Regions from separate parts of the Aminobacter sp. MDW-2 genome, predicted to be linked through region 4. Evidence: predicted binding sites of a transcription regulator. Region 4 holds the regulator's gene; each other region holds the start of a gene.

What was found. Region 4 encodes PhoB, which activates phosphate uptake and scavenging genes when phosphate is short. Its sites were predicted from a motif close to TGTCATNNANCTGTCAT; they were not measured.
Region 1: a site for PhoB is predicted at 3,253-3,269, ahead of phnN (phosphonate metabolism protein/1,5-bisphosphokinase (PRPP-forming) PhnN). Genes of this name have one in related genera too.
Region 2: a site for PhoB is predicted at 1,876-1,892, ahead of ugpB (sn-glycerol-3-phosphate ABC transporter substrate-binding protein UgpB). Genes of this name have one in related genera too.
Region 3: a site for PhoB is predicted at 2,227-2,243, ahead of H5P29_RS05395 (DUF2794 domain-containing protein). Genes of this name have one in related genera too.

The regions. Positions count from the first base shown of each region.
Region 1 is NZ_CP060197.1:601,360-606,630, forward strand. Features, by position in the region: gene H5P29_RS02970 (di-heme oxidoredictase family protein) at 1-149, shown strand, start outside; gene H5P29_RS02975 (imelysin family protein) at 149-1,228, shown strand; gene H5P29_RS02980 (DUF1513 domain-containing protein) at 1,241-2,350, shown strand; gene phnN (phosphonate metabolism protein/1,5-bisphosphokinase (PRPP-forming) PhnN) at 2,363-2,992, opposite strand; gene H5P29_RS02990 (peptide chain release factor 3) at 3,309-4,901, opposite strand; gene H5P29_RS02995 (DNA alkylation repair protein) at 5,028-5,271, opposite strand, start outside.
Region 2 is NZ_CP060197.1:1,945,597-1,950,867, forward strand. Features, by position in the region: gene argH (argininosuccinate lyase) at 1-871, opposite strand, end outside; gene H5P29_RS09565 (TlpA disulfide reductase family protein) at 905-1,597, shown strand; gene ugpB (sn-glycerol-3-phosphate ABC transporter substrate-binding protein UgpB) at 1,955-3,265, shown strand; gene ugpA (sn-glycerol-3-phosphate ABC transporter permease UgpA) at 3,476-4,360, shown strand; gene ugpE (sn-glycerol-3-phosphate ABC transporter permease UgpE) at 4,401-5,249, shown strand; gene ugpC (sn-glycerol-3-phosphate ABC transporter ATP-binding protein UgpC) at 5,249-5,271, shown strand, end outside.
Region 3 is NZ_CP060197.1:1,109,473-1,114,743, reverse strand. Features, by position in the region: gene zapE (cell division protein ZapE) at 1-248, shown strand, start outside; gene H5P29_RS05405 (ceramidase domain-containing protein) at 234-959, opposite strand; gene H5P29_RS05400 (thioredoxin family protein) at 1,160-1,936, shown strand; gene H5P29_RS05395 (DUF2794 domain-containing protein) at 2,310-2,696, shown strand; gene H5P29_RS05390 (GNAT family N-acetyltransferase) at 2,837-3,355, shown strand; gene H5P29_RS05385 (histone deacetylase family protein) at 3,352-4,377, shown strand; gene H5P29_RS05380 (DUF308 domain-containing protein) at 4,378-4,929, opposite strand; gene H5P29_RS05375 (bifunctional diguanylate cyclase/phosphodiesterase) at 5,167-5,271, shown strand, end outside.
Region 4 is NZ_CP060197.1:1,787,568-1,792,838, forward strand. Features, by position in the region: gene pstA (phosphate ABC transporter permease PstA) at 1-766, shown strand, start outside; gene pstB (phosphate ABC transporter ATP-binding protein PstB) at 791-1,615, shown strand; gene phoU (phosphate signaling complex protein PhoU) at 1,654-2,358, shown strand; gene phoB (phosphate regulon transcriptional regulator PhoB) at 2,457-3,146, shown strand; gene H5P29_RS08770 (ROK family protein) at 3,274-4,515, opposite strand; gene xylF (D-xylose ABC transporter substrate-binding protein) at 4,765-5,271, shown strand, end outside.

The sequences.
Region 1 (5,271 bases), 1.2 Mb from region 4:
ATACCTTCTTCCTGCACGATGGTCGGGCCCGCAATCTGGCCGAGGCGATCCTTTGGCATGGTGGCGAAGGCCAGAAGTCACGAGACCACTTTGCCGCGCTGCCGCCGCAGGACCGCGATGCGTTGATCAAGTTCCTGGAGTCGCTGTGATGGCTGGACGTCCCCTGGCTGCTGTCCTCGCTTTTTGCCTGTTCGTGCCGTCGACCGCCGCTTACGCCAGCGAGGCGTCGGCCAAGGTGATCACTGACGCCATCGACGGTTTCATCCGCCCGGCCTATGGCCGGCTGGTCGGCACGACTGCCGATCTCAGTAAGTCTATGGTTACGCTTTGTGCAAAACCGTCTTCCGACACGCTTGCTGCAGCGCGCGCGGCATTCGCCAGAACCACGGCGACCTGGTCGGAGATCGAGATCATCCGCTTCGGACCAATCACCGAGCAGAACCGGCTGGAGCGCCTGCTGTTCTGGCCAGACCGCAAGGGAACCGGGCTGAAGCAGGTGCAGTCGGCCCTTGCCGACAAGGATGCCACCGCCACCGACGCAGCCACTCTCGGCCAGAAGAGCGTTGCCATGCAGGGGCTCGGCGCGTTGGAATTCGTGCTGTTCGGCACCGCCGCCGATGAGCTTTCCGGCACCTCGGCCGCCTATCGCTGCGCCTATGGCCAGGCGATATCAGGCAACATCGGGGCCATTGCCGCCGAGGTCGACGCCGCATGGCGCGACGACAAGGGTTTTGCCAGCCAGTGGAAGAACCCGGGTGCTGCCAATCCGCTCTACCGCGACGACACCGAAGCGCTGACCGAACTGCTCGAAGTCTATGTCAACGGGCTCGAGCTGGTGCGCGACGTGCGCCTCAATGGCTTTTTCGGCAAGAATGCCGCGTCCGACAAGCCGAAGCAGGCGCTTTATTGGCGCTCTCAAGGCACGGGCGCCTCGCTTGCCGGCAACATCGCGGGCATGGAAGCGCTTTTCGCCGCTTCGAAATTCGGCGAGCTGGTGCCGGCCGACGAGCGCTGGGTTGCCGAGTCGATCGGCTTCGAATTCGCCAATGCACAGGCAGCGGCGGCTGCGGTCACCGGCCCGATCGATGCGGCCCTTGCCGACCCCGCCAAACGCGAGAAGCTCGGCTATTTCGCGCTGGTGACGTCGAGCCTGTCGGAGCAGTTCGGCACCAGGCTTTCCGGGGCCCTCGGACTGACTGCCGGTTTCTCGTCGCTCGACGGCGACTGAGGAGCCAGGACAATGCGCACACCGCTGTTCGACCGTCGCGATTTCCTCAAGGCAGCTGGAGCAGGCTTCGTGCTTTCGCTCAGCCCCGCCAGGCGCGCACTGGCACTCGAAACCGACGCAATGTTCGCCACAGCTTACCAGTCCAGGACCGGCGAGTATGGCGTGGCGATCCTGTCGGAGGCCGGCAAGATCCTGCACAGCGTCACCCTGCCAGGGCGCGGACACGACGTGACATTCGATCCCGTCTCGCGCAAGTCGGTGGTGTTTGCGCGCCAGCCCGGCACCTTCATGCTGGTGTTCGACCACACCGGCAAAGACACGCCGCTGACCATCCCGAGCATCGCCGGCCGCCACTATTACGGCCATGGCGTATTCTCGCCCGATGGCGCGCTGCTCTACGTCACCGAAAACGACTTCGACAACGCCGCCGGCATGGTCGGCGTCTATGACGCGCGCGACGGCTTCCGCCGCCTCAGCGAATTCCCGACCCATGGCGTCGGCCCGCATGAGCTGATCCTGCTTGGCGACGGGCGCACGCTCGCCATCTGCAATGGCGGCATCGAGACCCATCCGGATTTCGGCCGCGCCAAGCTCAACATTCCGACCATGAGGCCGTCCTTCGTGCTTGTCGACCGCGTCTCGGGCGATCTGATCGAGAAACACGAACTGCCGGAAAAGCTTCACCAACTGTCGATCCGGCATATGGACATCGACGCCCACGGCACCGTCTGGTTCGGCTGCCAGCACGAGGGGCCGGCAACGGAAAAGCCACTGTTGATCGGCCGAGCCGCGCGCGGCAAGGAGCTGGAAATGCTTGACATGCCCGAGGACATCCTCGGCGGTTTCCGCAACTATATCGGCTCGGTCGCGGCCAATCGCGACGCCGGGCTGATCGCCGTCTCTTCGCCGCAAGGCAACGCCTGGGCAATGATCGAGGCCAAGACGGGCAAGGTCGTGGCCAATGCCGATCTGGTCGAGGTTTGCGGGTTGGCGCCGGACCGCGATGGTTTCCTCGCCACCACGGGCGCCGGCCTTGTCGTCGATCCCGACGGCAAAAAGACCGACGATCCCCAGCATGTCTGGGACAACCACATGCTGCGGATCGATCCGCGAAATACGTAAGTCTTTACTTACCTATATCATGCCGGATACGTCGGAGAAGGCGACGGCCTTGCGCAACACGGCAAGGAAGCGTTCGCCGGCGATTTCAGCCGGGCCGCTGTTGTCGATCACCACATGGCCGGGACCACTGAGATCATGCGGAGCGGTACGCGCCAGTCTCGCCAGCACCTCGCCGCGCGATTCACGGCCGCGCGCGGCAAGCCGGGTGGCCAGGATTTCGGGTGCTGCGGTGATTTCGACGACGGCGACATTGGCGTAGCGCTGGCGTAGCGCCGGGATGACCCCGCGCGAGGTGTTGGCAACGACGACGTGGCCGACCGAAATGGCATCGTCGACGGAAGCTGGAATGCCGTAGCGCAAACCATGCGCCTCCCAGGACAGCGCAAAGGCGCCCGATGCGTCAGCCTCGATGAAGGCGGCGTCGGCCAGCGTGTCGTGATCCTCGGTCGCGCCGTCGCTGTGGCGGGTGATGACGCGGCGGGCGAACTCGACATGGTCGTCGTCGGTCAGGCGCTCTCGGACATAGGCAATCAGCGTGTCCTTGCCGGCACCGCTGGGTCCAACGACGGCGACGAAGACGCCGTAGCGGACAGGAGAGCCAACGCGGGTCAGTTCACGCTCGATCAATGCTGAAACCATCATGCGACGTCATTTCCTCCATGTCCGCGCATCGGCCCGAAAATCGCTCTCGATTTTCGGAAAGCACGATGCGCCACTTTAAGCCTTGGAGCGTCCTTTGTGCGTCCACCCGGACGCACGGCGCTCAAGTGCCCCCGCGCCCTGGCGGCGCCGGCCCTTTTCAGCAAGCTCGGCGCATTGAACATCTCCAGTGCTGACCTGTCACGCCCCATGGCTTGGACCACGGGCAGGCGGCGGCACTGCGATGCCATTAGGCGATTTACATGACGGAATGACGAAACGAGATGCAGGGCGGCAAATCCGCCCCTGGCACCCTTGTTCAGGCGACCTTGTCGCGGACCTGATAGTCCTTGATCGCGGCGAAGCGGATCATCTTCCAGCGCTCGGCCTCGTAATTGAGCGAGAATTCGTGCTGAGCGAGGAACACCGGGTCGTTATCGAGATCGCGCGCGATGTCGCCGCGATGGCTTTCGATGAAGCGGTGCAGGTCGGCCTTGTCGTCGGCATCAATCCAGCGGCAGACAGAGAAGCGCGCCATCTCGAAATCGACGGGCAGGGTATATTCCACCGACAGGCGCTCCTTGAGCACGTCGATCTGCAGCGCACCGACGACGCCGACGATGGCAGGCGAGCCGTCCTCGGGCTGGAACAGCTGGACGACGCCTTCCTCGGCCATCTGGTGCAGCGCTTCCTTCAGCTTCTTGGCCTTCATCGCATCGCCGAGGCGGACGCGGCGCAGGATTTCGGGCGCAAAGTTGGGAACGCCGCGGAACAGGATGTCCTCGCCCTCGGTCAGCGTGTCGCCGATGCGCAACGTGCCGTGGTTTGGGATGCCGACGACGTCGCCGGCATAAGCCTCGTCGGCGGTGATGCGCGAACGGGCGAAGAAGAACTGCGGCGCTGACAGGCTCATCTGCTTGCCGGTGCGGACCAGCTTGGCCTTCATGCCGCGCTTGAGCTCGCCGGAGCAGACACGCACGAAGGCGATACGGTCACGGTGGTTCGGGTCCATATTGGCCTGGATCTTGAAGACGAAGGACGTCATCTTCTCTTCCGTCGCCTCGACCTTGCGCGTGTCGGCCTCCTGAGCCCGAGGCGCGGGGCCGAAGTCGCCAAGCGCCTCGATCAGGTCGCGGACGCCGAAATTGCGCAGGGCCGAACCGAAATAGACCGGCGTCAGATGGCCTTCGCGGAACGCCTGCAGGTCGAACGGGCGGCAGGCCTCGCGGGCAAGCTCCAGTTCCTCGATAAACGCCGGGCGCTCATTGTCCGGCAACAGGCCGGCGGCGCGGTTGGAATCGGGACCATGCACCGGCGTGCGCTCGGCCTCGGCGTCGCCACGGCGCACCGCGTTCTGGGCGAGGTGATAGGTGCCGGAGAAGGTCTTGCCCTGACCGATCGGCCAGGTGATCGGGGCGGTGTCGAGCGCCAGCTTCTCTTCGATCTCGTCGAGAATCTCGAAGGTGTTGCGCGCCTCGCGGTCCATCTTGTTGACGAAGGTGATGATCGGGATGTCGCGCAGGCGGCAGACCTCGAACAGCTTCAGCGTGCGCGGCTCGATACCCTTGGCCGCGTCGATGACCATGACAGCACTGTCGACCGCAGACAACGTTCTATAGGTATCGTCGGCGAAGTCCTCGTGGCCGGGCGTGTCGAGCAGGTTGAAGACGTTGTCGCCATATTCGAAGGTCATCACCGAGGTGACGACCGAAATGCCGCGCTCGCGCTCGATCTTCATCCAGTCGGAGCGCGTCTGGATCTTGTCCTTCTTGGCCTTGACCTCGCCGGCGAGCTGGATCGCGCCGCCGAACAACAGCAGCTTTTCGGTCAGCGTCGTCTTGCCGGCGTCAGGGTGGGCGATGATCGCGAACGTACGGCGGCGCGCCACCGCCTTTTCGATGTCTTCAGCCATCGGGGATTCCTTGTGATGGCGGGCTTCTAACAGCCGAGGCCGTGCCTGTCGAGGAATTGGAGCAATGCAGGATGTTCAGGTCCTCCCTCCTCAAATGGGGGGAGGTGCGACGTCAACGTCTGGCCTCTACCCCTTCAGCTCGAAGCCGCCCTCGGCCACCGTCTCGCCATTGACGATCAGCTCGATCAAGTGATGGCCGGGATAGTGCTTGCGTGTGGTGAAGTCGCGCACCGCCTGGCTGATCGAGAGTTCCTTCTGGCTGCCCGGCGCAAGGTTGATCTCCTTGAGCTTGAACACTTTCTTCGAGCTGCCGCCGCTTTTCTTGACGTAGTGCACGGCATAGTCGACGACCAGTTGCTGTGCCGTCTCG
Region 2 (5,271 bases), 160 kb from region 4:
TCTTCTTCTGCGGCATGATCGACGAGCCGGTCGAGAACGAATCCGACAGGCGCACGAAGCCGAATTGCGGCGTCGACCAGATGACGATCTCTTCGGCGAGGCGCGACATGTGGGTGGCGCAGATCGCAGCGATCGACAGGAACTCCAGCGCGTAGTCGCGGTCCGACACGCTGTCGAGCGAGTTGCGCGTCGGTTCGCGGAAGCCGAGGGCCTTGGCAGTCTTGAAGCGGTCGATGGGGAAGCCGGTGCCGGCAAGCGCTGCCGCACCCAGCGGGCTCTCGTTCATGCGTTCGATGGCGTCGCGCACGCGGCTGAGGTCACGGGCGAACATCTCGACATAGGCCATGCAGTGATGGCCGAAGGTCACCGGCTGCGCCGTCTGAAGATGGGTGAAGCCGGGCATCACGGTAGAGGCATGCTGCTCGGCGCGTTCGAGGAAGGCGGCGATCAGCCCCTTCAGTGCCTCGGCGACGCGATGGAACTCGTCCTTGACCCAGAGCCGGAAGTCGACGGCCACCTGGTCGTTGCGCGAGCGTGCAGTGTGCAGGCGTCCGGCGGAGGCGCCGATCAGTTCGGCAAGGCGCGACTCGACATTCATGTGGATGTCTTCGAGCCGGGTCGAGAAGGCGAACTTGCCGTCCTCGATTTCTCGCAGGATCGTGTTCAGGCCGTGAGCGATTTTCTGTTGATCGCCAGCCGAAATAATGCCCGTTTCCGCCAGCATCTCGGAGTGGGCGACGGACCCTCGGATGTCCTGGGCATACAGCTTCTTGTCGAAGCCGATCGAGGCGTTGATCGCTTCCATGATCGCAGCCGGGCCCGAGGCAAAACGTCCGCCCCACATCTGGTTGCTGGCCTTCTTGTCGCTCATCGTGATACCCGGGCTCCGGAGAAAATTGATTAGATGTCGGACCGCAGAAAAATGTTTCCAGCCCCACGCCATATACTGATTGCCGCCGTTGCGGGCGTGATCGCCGGCGCGGTCGCGGTATATGTCAGCACGACCCTTCCTGGCAACAAGACGCCGCAGCCGACGGTCGCCGCCGACACCAGTTCTGCAAGCCCCGACGACAAGCTGTGCGCGGCGAAGGCAGAAAAGGCCAAAGCCGTGGGTGCCGTCGCCGTCGGCCATGTCGCCGCGATGATGCCGGCCGACCCGCCGCAGTCGCTGAAGACGCTTGCCTTCAACGATCCCGAGGGCAAGCCGATGACCATCGCCGACCATGCCGGTCGCACGTTGCTGGTCAATCTCTGGGCCACCTGGTGCGCGCCGTGCCGCGCCGAGATGCCGGCGCTCGATGCTCTGGAGCGCGAGATGGGCGGCGAGGAGTTCGAGGTCGTGGCGATCAATGTCGACACCGGCGACGACACCAAGCCGCAGAAGTTCCTCGAAGAGATCGGCATCTCCTCGCTTGGCCATTACCGCGACAACACGCTCGCCGTGTTCAACGATCTGAAGAAGCGAGGGCTGGCGCTCGGCCTGCCGGTCACGCTTTTGATCGACGGCGAAGGCTGCCTGCTTGCCAACATGAACGGCCCCGCCGAATGGGCCAGCCCCGACGCCAAAAAGCTGGTCGAGGCGGCGCTCGCCAATTAGGGCCTTGCGTGTCCACACACGTTTGCTTTTGCGCCGCTGCAATTTGAGATTGCACTGTCGAGGCCGTCATCTTCGCGGTTTTCATCCGCGAAGGAAGCCGCGCGGCATGTCCATTCCATTTCCAGCCGTTCATTAGCCGGCGTTGTCGGCAGGTGGGGTGAGTCCAATTCTCGGCAATTTGTTTTCGTTTTCTAGAAAAACGAAAGCATGTCATGTGGTTGTGGAAAAAGCGAAATCGAAGCGCGCCAAATGCGACCTTCATACGATCGCTACAAAACTGTTGTGGCGCTGTCATAATCCGACAATACTGGTCCTAGCGGAACTAAACATTTCGCCAACCAGAACGGGAGCGAGACAATGAAGACCCTAGGCTTCGCGGCCGGAGTTGCCGCCACCATGACGCTGTTGTCCAGCACCTCCGCCTTCGCCGTCACCGAGATCTCATGGTGGCATGCCATGACCGGCGCGAACAACGAGGTCGTCGAGCAGCTTTCCAAGGAATTCAACGAGAGCCAGAGCGACTACAAGATCGTTCCGGTTTTCAAAGGCACCTATCCCGAAACGTTGAATGCCGGCATCGCCGCCTTCCGCGCCAAGCAGTCGCCGCACATCATCCAGGTTTTCGACGTCGGCACCGGCGTCATGATGGGAGCCGAAGGCGCGGTCAAGCCGGTCGCCGATATCCTTTCCATGGGTGGCGCGGCCTTCGACAAGAGCCAGTACCTGCCCGGTATTGTCGCCTATTATTCGAAGCCGGATGGCACGATGCTGTCGTTCCCCTACAATTCGTCCTCGCCGATCCTCTACTACAACAAGGACATCTTCCAGAAGGCCGGTCTCGATGCCGACAATCCGCCCAAGACTTGGCCGGAAGTCTTCGAAGCCGCCAAGAAGATCAAGACCAGCGGCGCTGCGAATTGCGGCTACACCTCGACCTGGCTGACCTGGATCGGCCTGGAGAATTTCGCCGCCTGGAACAACCTCCAGTACGGCACCAACGAAAACGGCCTTGCCGGGACAGACGTCGAGCTGAAGTTCAATTCGGAGCCCTTCGTCAAGCACTTCCAGGCAATCGCCGACCTCGCCAAGGACGGCACCTTCAAGTATGGCGGTCGCACTTCCGAGGCCAAACAGCTTTTCCTCGCCGGCGAATGCGGCCTTTTCACCGAGTCCTCGGGCGGCTTGGGCGACGTCATCAAGTCGGGCATGAACTATGGCCTCGGCCAGTTGCCCTACTATCCTGATCTCGAAGGCACACCGCAGAACACCATCCCGGGAGGCGCCAGCCTCTGGGTCTTTGGCGACAAATCGGACGAAGAGTACAAGGGCGTCGCAGCCTTCTTCACCTTCCTGTCGCAGACGCCGATTCAGGCCCGCCTGCACCAGGTGTCCGGCTACCTGCCGGTCACCATTGCTGCCTATGAAGAAACCAAGAAGTCCGGCTTCTATGACAAGAACCCGGGCCGAGAGATTCCGATCACCCAGATGATGGGCAAGGCCCCGACCGAAAACTCGAAGGGCGTGCGCCTCATCAACTTGCCGCAGGTCCGCGACATCGAGAACGAAGAGTTCGAAAAGATGCTCGCCGGCCAGCAGACCGCCCAGCAGGCGCTCGACAACGCTGTCACGCGCGGCAACAAGGCGATCCAGGAAGCGATCGGCAACTGACGCCCGCTTGATGCCATCGTAGCGCTGCCGCTCATCCGCCCGCCGGCACCTTCTCCCCTTATGACGGGGAGAAGGGACAAGCGGCAAGGTGGCCCGCTCCCTCTTTCCGTTCTTCACGGGGAGAGGGTAAGGGTGAGGGGCAGCGCAAACGCTGGGCCGAAGAATGCGGCGCCAGGCCATTTCTGACAAACGCGTAACCAGAGGCCCTCATTGTCCCCACGCGTCGTCTTTCCCAACAAGATCCTGCCTTACCTGCTGGTGGCGCCGCAGCTGGCGATCACCTTGATCTTCTTCTATTGGCCGGCCAGCCAGGCGTTGCGCCAGTCGATGCTGCGCGAGGACCCGTTCGGGCTGTCGTCGAAATTCGTCTGGTTCGACAATTTCAAGAAGGTCCTGTCGGACCCCAACTACCTCAACTCGATCCAGGTGACTGCGATCTTCTCGATCTCGGTCGCGGCGGTGGCGATGGCGACGGCATTGCTGCTCGCCGTCATGGCCGAGAAGGTGGTGCGCAGCCGCGGGCTCTACCGCACGCTGATGATCTGGCCATATGCGGTCGCACCCGCCATTGCCGGCATGCTGTGGCTGTTCCTGTTCAACCCCTCGATCGGCTCGCTTGCCTATGGCCTGCGCTGGCTCGGCATCAACTGGGACCCGCTGCTCGATGGCGAGCAGGCGATGGTGCTCGTGGTGGCTGCCGCGTCGTGGAAGCAGATCAGCTATAATTTCCTGTTTTTCGTCGCCGGCCTACAGGCGATCCCCAAGACTTTGATCGAGGCGGCGGCCATCGACGGCGCCGGCGAAAACAAGCGCTTCTGGACCATCGTCTTTCCGCTGCTGGCGCCGACGACCTTCTTCCTGCTGGTGGTGAACACCGTCTACGCCTTCTTCGACACTTTCGGCATCATCCATGCCGTGACGGGCGGCGGGCCGGGCAAGGCGACCGAGACGATGGTCTACAAGGTCTACAATGACGGCTTCGTCAATCTGATCCTCGGCGATTCGGCGGCACAGTCGGTGATCCTGATGGTCATCGTGATCGCGCTCACCGCCATCCAGTTCCGCTATGTCGAGAGGAAGGTGCATTATGGCTGAGCCGAAAGCCCTTGTGCCTGCGAGCGGTCACGACAAGCTGATGATCGGCCAGTCGATCGCCGGCATTTACGTCGCGCATGCCATCCTGATCCTCGGCATCGTAATCGTCGCGTTCCCGATCTACTACACCTTCGTTGCCTCGACCCATTCGCTGCAGACGATCCTGCGTCCGCCGCTACCGCTTTTGCCCGGCGACCGTTTTGTCGAGAATTATTACGAGGCGCTGTTCGGCGGCGTCGGGCGCATCGGCGGGGTCAGCGTCGCAACCCTTTTGGTCAACACCACCATCGTTGCGCTCGGCATCGCCATCGGCAAGATCGTCATCTCGATCCTGTCGGCCTATGCCATCGTCTTCTTCCGCTTTCCGTTCCGCATGGTGTTTTTCTGGCTGATCTTCATCACGCTTATGCTGCCGGTCGAGGTGCGGATCCTGCCGACCTACAAGGTGATGGTCGATCTCGGCCTGATCGACACCTACACTGGGCTGATTTTGCCACTGATCGCGTCCGCCACCGCGACGCTTCTGTTCCGCCAGTTCTTCCTCACCATCCCGGGTGAGCTGGTCGAGGCCGCGCGCGTCGACGGCGCCGGCCCCTGGCGCTTCTTCAAGGATATCTTGCTGCCCCTGTCGCGCACCAATATCGCGGCGTTGTTCGTCATCCTGTTCATCTATGGCTGGACGCAATATCTCTGGCCGCTGCTCGTCACCAACCGTAACGACATGAACACCATCGTCATTGCACTGAAAAAGATGATCTCCTTTGCCGATGCCGATACCGAATGGCATCTGGTGATGGTCACATCCATGCTGGCCATCGTGCCGCCCATCCTGGTCGTTGTGCTGATGCAGCGCTGGTTCGTCCGCGGCCTCGTCGATACGGAGAAATAATGGCAACCGTCGATCTCAAGGA
Region 3 (5,271 bases), 680 kb from region 4:
TTCTGGCAGAAGCCAATCGCAACGAGGCCAAGCGCTTCATCCTCTTGGTCGACACGCTCTATGACCAGCAGATCAGGCTGGTGATCAGTGCCGCCGCCACGCCCGACAAGCTTTATGTCGGAAAGCGGGGACACGAGGCCTTTGAGTTCGACCGGACGTCGTCGCGGCTTATCGAGATGCAAGGCGCCGAATGGCTCGACGGCTGGGCCGAACGGCACGCCGAGCCGGCAGCTTCACTGGCCGGGTAAGGCACCGTCCGCCGTCAAACGTGCTGGATTTTCATGAACTGCCCGCGCTGTACGTGGCCTGCCGTAGCGTGTCGTCGCGGCAAGCAGCACGCCGAGCATCAGCCCATCGAGCATATGCCACATGAAATGCGTGCCGATCGGCATGGCGTCGCAGACCAGCGGGTCCATGACCCGGCAGGTGACGGCGCCGAGGAAGATGACGGCGGCGGCGATGTTGTACCAGCCGGCACGGCTGCCGCTGGCGATGACCACCCAACCGAAGAAGATCAGCGCCAGGAACGGCGGCAGGTAGCCGCTAGTGCCGTTTGAAGCTGTGCGCAGCCAGTCCGGCACCATGTAGGTGACGAACCCGACAGCGACATAGAAAGCAAAGAAGATCACCAGCGCTTTCGGCCATCCCATGCCGGCGAAGCGGCGCAGGTTGAACAGCGAATAGACCAGCGTGAAACCGGCGATCGGGACGATGTCGCCCCATTTGGTCGCCTCGTTGGCAAACGTATGGAACAGCGTCGAGCCGATGCCGATCGCCACCACCCACCAGCCCAGCACCTCGACGAAAGTGCCGGCATCGCGCCGCCGTGCCTCGTAGACGCCCCACAGGCCGGCGAGGAAAAAGGCGAGATTGCTTGCGGCATTGAACGGCTCGGCCCACAGACCGATGTCAGTGCGCTCGCAATAGAGATCGAGATGTTGGCTGAACTGTTCCAGCATCACCTTGCCTCACCACAGCCCAATTCTACCGCCGCCAGCCAATTTTCATAACGGTAATTTGTCCCGACAGCCTGACGCAGCGGAAACTTCACTTGTTGATAATTTCACCGCAACGTGACTTCCCGTTGAATGGCGCTTCTGCCACATATTTCAGCAACTACAAAAAGGCCGGTTTCGCTGGCTGAGGATCTGGATCGGTCATGGAGTTTCGCAGATATTTTCGGCTGGCGGCCGTGGCGCTGGCCTTTGCCGGGTTTACCGGAGCAACGCATGCCGACTCGACAGCCAAGGCACCCGTGCGCCCGCTCGGCGTCATCGAACTCTTCACCAGCCAGGGCTGCAATTCCTGCCCGCCGGCCGATGAACTGTTTGCCAAATTCGCCGCCCAGGACGACATGGTCGCGCTCGCCTATCACGTCACCTACTGGGATTATCTCGGCTGGCAGGACGAACTCGGCAGCAAGGACAACACCGACCGGCAATATGCCTATATGCGTGCCTTCGGCGCGCGCTCGGTCTACACGCCCCAGGCCGTCATCAATGGCCGCACCCACGTAAACGGCGCCAAGGGCGAGGATGTGAATGGCGCGCTCGCCAACCTCGCCGAGACCGGCCAGGGCATGAATGTCGACCTCAAGGTGACCGACAATGGCGATACCTTCACCATCGAGGTCGGCGCCGCCACCGGCCCGGCCAGCCCGGCCCATGTGGTGATCGTGCATTATCAGCCGCCGCAGGTCGTCGACCTGCAGAAGGGCGAGAACAAGGGCCGCAGCGTCACCTACTGGAATGCCGTCACCGACCTGCACACCGCTGGCATGTGGCACGGCCAGACGCAACGGTTCGAGCTGCCGAAGAGCGAAGTGGAAAAGAAGGGCGGCTGCGCCGTGCTGTTGCAGGCTGTCGGCAAGGATGGCGTACCGGGCCCGATTCTCGGCGCGGCTGTCGTGCGCAAGCCGTCGAAGACGGCGCTGTAGATGCAAAAAAGCCGACGCAGGCTTGTGGCCAGACGTCGGCTTCAGATTTTGGGATCGTCGCCCTCGTCCTGAAAAGGAACCGAGGTTGGTTCGATCCGACTCTAGCCCGTGGGCGGGGGGCTTGGGGTTTACGAGCCGGTGCCGGACCGAACCGTCTCAGGCAACACGGGTAAATTCGTCGGACAATGGGGCGCCAGCGCGGATAAAAAACGGCAGGAATGTGGCGAGTCATCACCAATTCCGACAGTCTGTTTCGCAAACGTTACCGCTGCGGCAAGCTACCTTACACTCTTCATACAGGTGTTACTTGTTGCATTTCGGGTGCGAATGCGCGATTCTTTAGCCGAGGTCATGTTCTGCAAGGGAACGATTGATGACTGATCGCGGTGCTGGGGCGGAGGATGGCGAGCCATCCGCGGTTTTGATCCCGCTCCATGAGGCCCGTCGGGAGCGACAAGAACTCCCGGTGGCATTCGAGAGACGGGAACTCGACCAGATTCTCAGGCTCTATGGACGCATGGTTGCCGCCAATGAATGGCGCGACTACGCCATCGACCATCTCAGCGACCGCGCCGTCTTTTCGGTATTTCGCCGCACCAGCGAAACGCCGCTATTCCAGATCGTCAAGGATCCCAGGCTCGCCCGCAAGCAGGGCGCCTTCTCGGTCATCGCCGCCGGCGGCCTGATCCTCAAGCGCGGCCACGAATTGGCCCGTGTGCTCGGCGTCTTCGACAAGCGCCTGAAGGTGGTGGAAGCCTAAAGTCGTCTCGACCGGTGCGCCAAGCGCGAGTTGCAGCGCATCGGGCCATGATGCCGCGATGCTTGCGCCAGAGACCGAATCCCGCTCCCCGGCCCTTTCCTCGATGCTATCAATACCGCGACTGAATGCGGAACAAGCCAATGGGCGCCAAGAAGACAGAACCGGCCGCCATTCTCATCCGGCCGGCAACCACTGGCGATTCGCCGTTGCTGATGAAGGCGATCATCGGCCTTGCCGCGCATGTCGGTGAGGCTGACGGCATCGCCTGCACGGAAGACGACATCCGGCGTTTCGGCTTTGGCGAAAAGCCGGCCTTTGAAGCGGTCATCGCCGAGATCGACGGCGCTTTCGCTGGCATGTGCCTGTTCTTTCCGATCTTCTCGACCTGGTATGGTCGTCCGGGCGTCTTCGTGCAGGACCTGTTCGTCGACCAGCAATTCCGCAGCTTCGGCATCGGCGAGCGGCTATTGCGCCATGTCGCCCGGCTTTGCCGGGACAGAGGCGGCGTCTACATCAGGCTCGCGGTCGATGAGGACAATGCGCGGGCGCATCCCTTCTACACCAGGCTCGGCTTTGCCTGGACGAAGGACCAGAGGTCCTACATTGCCGGCGGACCGACATTCCAGGCGCTGAGCCAAACGACGGGGGAGCCGGAATGAAAACCTTCTATGCCGAGGAGCAGAAGCGGCACGACCCCAAGGCGTTCCTGTCGATGGGAATGCAAAAGCCCAATCCGGAACAGCCCGAACGCGTCGAGCGCCTGCTGGCGGGCTCCCGGGCGGCCGGCTCGACGATCCATCGCCCGGCCAGCTACGGCCTCACCCCGATCGCTGCGGTCCACACGCCCGAATACATCGAGTTCCTCACCCACATCTTCGAGCGCTGGCAGCGCATGGAGGGCGCTTCCGCCGAGGTCATTCCCAACGTCCATCCTTTTGCCCGCAACGGCAGCTACCCAGCGGGTGCGGCCGGCCAGGCCGGTTACCACATGGCCGACACCGCCTGCCCGATCTCGGCAGAGACCTTCGACAGCGCCTGCTGGAGCGCATGGAGTGTTGTCGCCGCCACAGAGGCTGTGATGTCGGGTGAACCGGCGGCCGACGCGCTGTGCCGCCCGCCCGGCCATCATGCCTTTGCCGACGTCGCCGGCGGCTTCTGCTTCTTCAACAATTCGGCCATCGCCGCGCAGCGGCTGCGGGCGACCGCCTCGCGCGTCGCCATCCTCGATGTCGACCTTCATCACGGCAACGGCACGCAAGGCATCTTTTACGCGAGACCGGACGTGCTGACAGTGTCGCTGCACGCCGATCCGAGCCGCTTCTACCCGTTCTTCTGGGGCCACGCCGACGAGCGCGGCGAGGCTACCGGTCTCGGCTACAACCTCAACCTGCCCTTGGCGCGCAAGTCGGGCGATACCGAGTTCCTGGAGGCGCTCGGCCACGCCGTCAGCCGCATCCGGGCCTTTGCGCCCGACGCGCTTGTCGTGGCACTCGGGCTCGATGCCTTCGAAGGCGACCCGTTCGGCGGCCTGTCGGTGACGACATCGGGCTTTGCGCGCATCGCCGAGGCGATTGCCCAGCTAAGGTTGCCGACTGTCATCGTCCAGGAGGGCGGCTATCTCTGTGACGCGCTCGGCGACAACCTGACCGCCTTCCTCACCGGTTTTTCCGGCGCGAACTAGTTAGCGCGCCGCGCGAATGCTCCAGGCGCGGTAGAACAACAGCAGCGCATAGGCGAGCATCAGGATCATGGCGATGCGCAGCAGCGTTTCAGCGCTTGAAAGCGGCACGAACATCAGCGCCAGGCCAAAGGCGGCATAGACCGCGCCGCCGACAAGTGTCGGCCACAGCCGCGTCTGCCGCTCGCTATCGAGAAAGCTCGACGCCATCTCGATCAGGCCGACGAGCAGCGCCAGCAGGCCGACGATCCATGTCAGCGCCGACAAGGTGAACACGCTGGTCAACAGGCCGCTGGCGACGACGATCGCGCCCGCGGCGATCGACAACAGGTTGCGGACCAGCCCGAGCGTCTGGCCGGTCGTGCGTGGCGGCGAGCGGTCGAGCGTCACCAGGCCCAAAATGCCGTCGACGAGCAACAGCCCGCCGCCGACCAGCACCAGCAATTGCACCGCCTGGGACGGATAGAAGAAGGCGACCAATGCCGCCGCCGCGATCAGAACTCCCCGCAACGCCGTCAGCGTCGCGTCGAACCGCTTGGTCTTGCCGTCGGCCATGCCCTGCTCCTGCTTAGACTGAGACAACCATTTGTCGAAGAAATGCGCGCGGTTCGCAACCGTGATGCTGTGATAGCCTTCCCGCGGCGGACAGCTCGCGGGCAGCGCGTACACCGCGACCTGATGCGCGTACCGCGTGAATAAAAGCCTGCTTAGATTAGGAATTTCTTTCATCTTTCGGGAGGAGACTTAGCTACGGCCTGACCAGACAGTCTTGGCGGGCATGGGGGCGTGGCAATGTTCAAGGTCATTTCCTGTCTTGCTTACGAGCATGACTATTCGTTCGTCGTGGTCGCCGCGATCGTCTGTATTGCCGGCGCGGCCATGACTATTCGGCTTTTC
Region 4 (5,271 bases):
GATGAACAAGCTCAAGGCCGAAGGCGTGATGGCCGAGCATTTCAACACCGGCCTGTTCAGCTACGGCGCATCAAGCCGTCCTGAAACGTCGGGCGTCGGCGTAGCCCTCATCGGTTCGTTCTACATGATGGTGATCGTGCTTTTGCTGGCGCTGCCGATCGGCGTCGCCGCCTCGATCTATCTCGAGGAATTCGCCAAGAAGAGCCGCTTCACCGACCTGATCGAGGTCAACATCAACAACCTCGCCGCCGTGCCGTCGATCGTTTTCGGTCTGCTCGGCCTGGCCGTGTTCATCAATTTCCTCGACCTGCCGCGTTCGGCATCCTTCGTCGGCGGTCTGGTGCTGACGCTGATGACGCTGCCGACCATCATCATCGCGACGCGCGCCGCCTTGGCTGCCGTGCCGCCGTCGATCCGCTCGGCAGCGCTTGGCCTCGGCGCCTCGAAGATGCAGATGGTGTTCCAGCACATCCTGCCACTGGCCGCCCCCGGCATCCTGACCGGCACGATCATCGGCCTGGCGCGTGCGCTCGGCGAGACAGCACCGCTTCTCTTGATCGGCATGGTCGCCTTCGTCGCCGACTATCCCAAGACGCCGTTCGATCCCGCAACCGCACTTCCGGTGCAGATCTACATGTGGGCGAACGAGGCCGAACGCGCCTTTGTCGAGCGCATGTCGGGCGCCATCATCATTCTTCTCATCTTCCTCATGGCCATGAACATCGTCGCCATCGTCCTGCGCCGCCGCTTCGAGCGCCGCTGGTAGGGCATGGACAAGGAGCATCCTGCTATGAACATCATGACCGAAAAATCCCTCGACGACGCGGTGAATGCTGAGATGAACGCCAGAACGAACGAAATCATCAAGATGCGCGGCGACAAGGTGACCGTGCACTATGGCGAGAAGCAAGCGCTGTTCGGCGTCGATCTCGACGTTCGCCAGAATCAGGTGACGGCGCTGATCGGCCCGTCGGGCTGCGGCAAGTCGACCTTCCTGCGCTGCCTCAATCGCATGAACGACACCATCGACGCAGCCCGCGTCGGCGGCAAGATCACACTCGACAGCGAAGACATCTACGATCCCAAGATCGACGTCGTCGAGCTGCGCGCCCGCGTTGGCATGGTGTTCCAGAAGCCGAACCCGTTCCCGAAGTCGATCTACGAGAACGTCGCCTACGGCCCGCGCATCCATGGTCTCGCCAAGAACAAGGCCGAACTCGACGTGATCGTCGAGAAGAGCCTGCAGAAGGCCGCTCTGTGGAACGAAGCCAAGGACCGTCTCAACGAGCCGGGCACCGGCCTGTCGGGCGGCCAGCAGCAGCGCCTGTGCATCGCGCGCGCCATCGCCGTTTCGCCCGAGGTGATCCTGATGGACGAGCCGTGTTCGGCGCTCGACCCGATCGCCACCGCCAAGGTCGAGGAGCTGATCGACGAACTGCGCGAGAACTACACGATCGTCATCGTTACGCACTCGATGCAGCAGGCGGCGCGCGTGTCGCAGCGCACGGCGATGTTCCACCTCGGCTATCTCGTCGAGGAAGGCCCGACCGACAAGATGTTCACCAACCCCGACGACAAGCGGACGCAGGACTACATCACCGGCCGCTTCGGCTGAGTGGGTTTCGTCGCGGCACACGATACGAGGAAGAAATCATGGGCGAACATACAGTCCGGTCCTTCGACGAAGAACTTCAGCACGTCGACCAGCTCATCCGCGACATGGGCGATCTTTCTGGCGCAATGGTGGCCGGCGCCATCCGCGCGCTTCTCACGTCCGACCAGGCACTGGCGCAAAACGTCGTTGCCGACGATACGATCATGGACGCCAAGCAGCGCGATCTCGACAATTCGGCGATCACGCTGATCGCCAAGCGCCAGCCGATGGCGCAGGATCTGCGCGCCGTGGTCGGTGCCATCCGCATGGCGGGTGACCTCGAGCGCATCGGCGACCTCGCCAAGAACATTGCCAAGCGCGTCGGCGCCGTCGGCCAGTCGCCGACCCCGCGCAATCTCTCGCATTCGATCGATGCGATGGCGCAGCTGGTGCTCGGCCAGGTTCGCGGCGTCGTCGATCTCTATGTCGCGCGTCAGGCCGAGGGCCTGAAGGATCTGCGCGCCGACGACCAGAAGATCGACATCCAGTACACCGCCGTGTTCCGCGAACTCCTGACCTACATGATGGAAGATCCGCGCAACATCACGGCCTGCACGCATCTGCTGTTCTGCGCCAAGAACCTCGAGCGCATCGGCGACCATGTCACCAACATCGCCGAGAACGCCTATTTCGTCGTGACGGGTACGCAGCTGCCGCTGAACCGGCCCAAGGTCGACGAGACCACGACGACGGTTCCGGCCTGAGCATTTCCGCAACCGCATGCGTTTGGCGCGGGGGCGCTGCATAGGTTAAATCAGCGCATGGTCCAGAAGCGGCCATGCGCAAGGACAAGGTATAGCCAATGATCGCTCCCAAGGTCATGGTCGTCGAAGACGAAGAGCCGCTGGGCGTGCTGCTTCGCTACAATCTCGAATCCGAAGGCTATCAGGTCGAGGTCGTCACGCGTGGCGACGAGGCCGAGATCCGGCTCCAGGAAAACGTGCCCGACCTGCTGGTGCTCGACTGGATGGTGCCGGCGCTGTCGGGTATCGAACTGTGCCGCCGGCTCAGGATGCGTCCCGATACCGAACGCCTGCCGATCATCATGCTGACGGCGCGGGGCGAGGAAAGCGACAGGGTGCGTGGCCTTTCGACCGGTGCCGACGACTATCTGGTCAAGCCGTTCTCGACGCCGGAATTCATGGCGCGCGTCAAGGCGCTGCTGCGCCGGGCCAAACCCGAGGTGCTGTCCTCGGTGCTCAAGGTCGGCGACATCATGCTCGACCGCGAGTCGCACCGCGTCTACCGCAAGAAGAGCGAGATCAAGCTCGGGCCGACCGAATTCCGCTTGCTCGAATTCATGATGCGGCACCCGGGCCGCGTGTTCTCGCGCAGCCAACTGCTCGACAATGTCTGGGGCGAGACGATCTATATCGACGAGCGCACCGTTGACGTGCATGTCGGGCGCCTGCGCAAGGCGGTCAACAACGGCCGCATGCCTGACGTGATCCGGACCATCCGCGGTGCCGGCTACGCCATCCGTGAGGACTGAGCCGCTTCGGGCTCTTTCCGCTCAGCTAGAGAGTTTCCGCTTTTCTTCGAATCGCGGAATCTCTCTATGTCTTTCTTTTTGAGCAATTCCGGACGGAAAACCGCTGCACACTTTTCCTGGAATTGCTTTAGGCGACGTCGGCATCGGCACGGCGTGGAGCCGTGCCTGCGGCAAAGACCTCCTGATCAACGGCAAGCAGCGCGCGCATCATCGCGCCCTCGCGTTTGAGTGGAACCTCGTTGGGTTCGGTGTCGAAGGAGATCGCCTTCGAGTGCAGCCCGCCCGCCGTCTTGGCGATGGCCGCGCGCACATGTGGCTCCATGATGTCGAAGGCGGTTGCGCCGACGCCGACGAAGGCGAGGGGGGCGGGGTCGAACAGCGCAAACATCGAGCCGAGACCAAAGCCGATGGCTTCGCCGGCCTTGCGGAAGGCCTCGCGTTCGGGGCCATCATGGTCACGTGCCGCATCGGCCACGGCCCTGATGTCGTCGTCGGACAGGTCGGCCAGCGGCTCGGCATTCTCGTCGCCAACCCTTGCGTTGCGCCAGATGGCGTAGTTGCCGGCATAGGCCTCGATGCAGCCGCGGCGGCCGCAGCGACAAAGCGCGCCGTCCGGGCGATGGATCATGTGGCCGAACTCGGCACCCGACGACTGCGTGCCGGTGAACAGCTCGCCCTTGATGACGAGGCCCATGCCGATGCCGTGCGAGAGCAGGATGGCGATGAAGTCGTCGCGATAACGCACCGGATCGCGCCAGCGCAGGGCCTCGGCGATCATGTTGCAGTCGTTCTCGACCGACACAGGCACGCCGAACTCCTGCTCCAGCCGGTCGGCGAAGGGGATGTCGTCGTAGCGGGTGATCGGCGACCACAACAGCTTGCGCGAGGCGGCGTCGGTGATGCCCTGGACGGCGATGGCGATGCGTAGGACGGCGCCGCCCGAAACGCCGGCGCCGTCGATCAGGCGCCGGACCATTCCGACGCATTCGTCGACCAGCGCCTCCGCAGGCATCTGCTGCGTGACAAGCCGCCGGGTCTCTTCGGTCACGGTGTTGCCGGCATAGTCGATGACGGCGGCGGACAGGCTGTTGAGCGAGAGCACGACCGCAACGACAGACGCAGCGTCGGCATCGAGCATCAACCCGACCTGCGGCCGCCCCCGTTTCATGGAGACGGGTTCGCTGAACTTGGCCTCGGCAAGGATGCCTTCTGATATGAGATCAGAGGAAATCGTCGAGATCGTCGAATGGCTGAGGCCGGTGGTGGCGGCGATTTCGGTGCGCGATGGCTGGCTGGCTCGGCGAACCGCGGATATAACCATGGCGCGGTTGCGCCGTCTCAGATCGTCGTGACGTATGCCGACCGACATGTGCTCGTCTTCCTCCCGGCGAAGCGCTGCCCTTCTTAAGCGGCAGTCCCTTACGCGCCAAGTGATTGTGACAGAGCCAGCGCCAAATGTCTCCATTTATTTCGGGCTCCGAAAAAAATAAGGAGCGCTCGCGAAACCATGTTGACAGTGGCCAGGCATTGAGTCAGTATTTTTTCGAGGCTCGAAAAAAAGAGCTTCTCCAAGGGCTATCGCGAAGTAGGCGCGCCCATTGGGCGCAGGGAGGAAATAATGAAAAAGTTTACCACCGCCATCCTGGCGGGCGTTGCCATGACTCTGTCGCTTACGGCAGTGGCTTCGGCAAAGGACAAGGTCATCGGCGTCTCCTGGTCGAACTTCCAGGAAGAGCGCTGGAAGACCGACGAAGCCGCCATGAAGGCAGCCATCGAGGCCGCCGGCGACAAGTACATCTCGGCTGACGCGCAGTCGTCGCCGGCCAAGCAGCTGACCGACGTCGAAAGCCTGATCTCCCAGGGCGCCAACGCCCTGATCATCCTGGCTCAGGACGCCTCGGCCATCGGACCGGCTGTCGACAAGGCCGTCGCCGAAGGCATTCCTGTTGTCGGCTACGACCGCCTGATCGAGAACAAGGACGCCTTCTACCTGACCTTCGACAACAAGGAAGTCGGCCGCATGCAGGCCAAGGGCGTGTTCGCCGCCAAGCCTGAAGGCAACTACGTCTTCATCAAGGGCAGCGGTGCAGATCCGAACGCCGACTTCCTGTTCGCCGGGCAGATG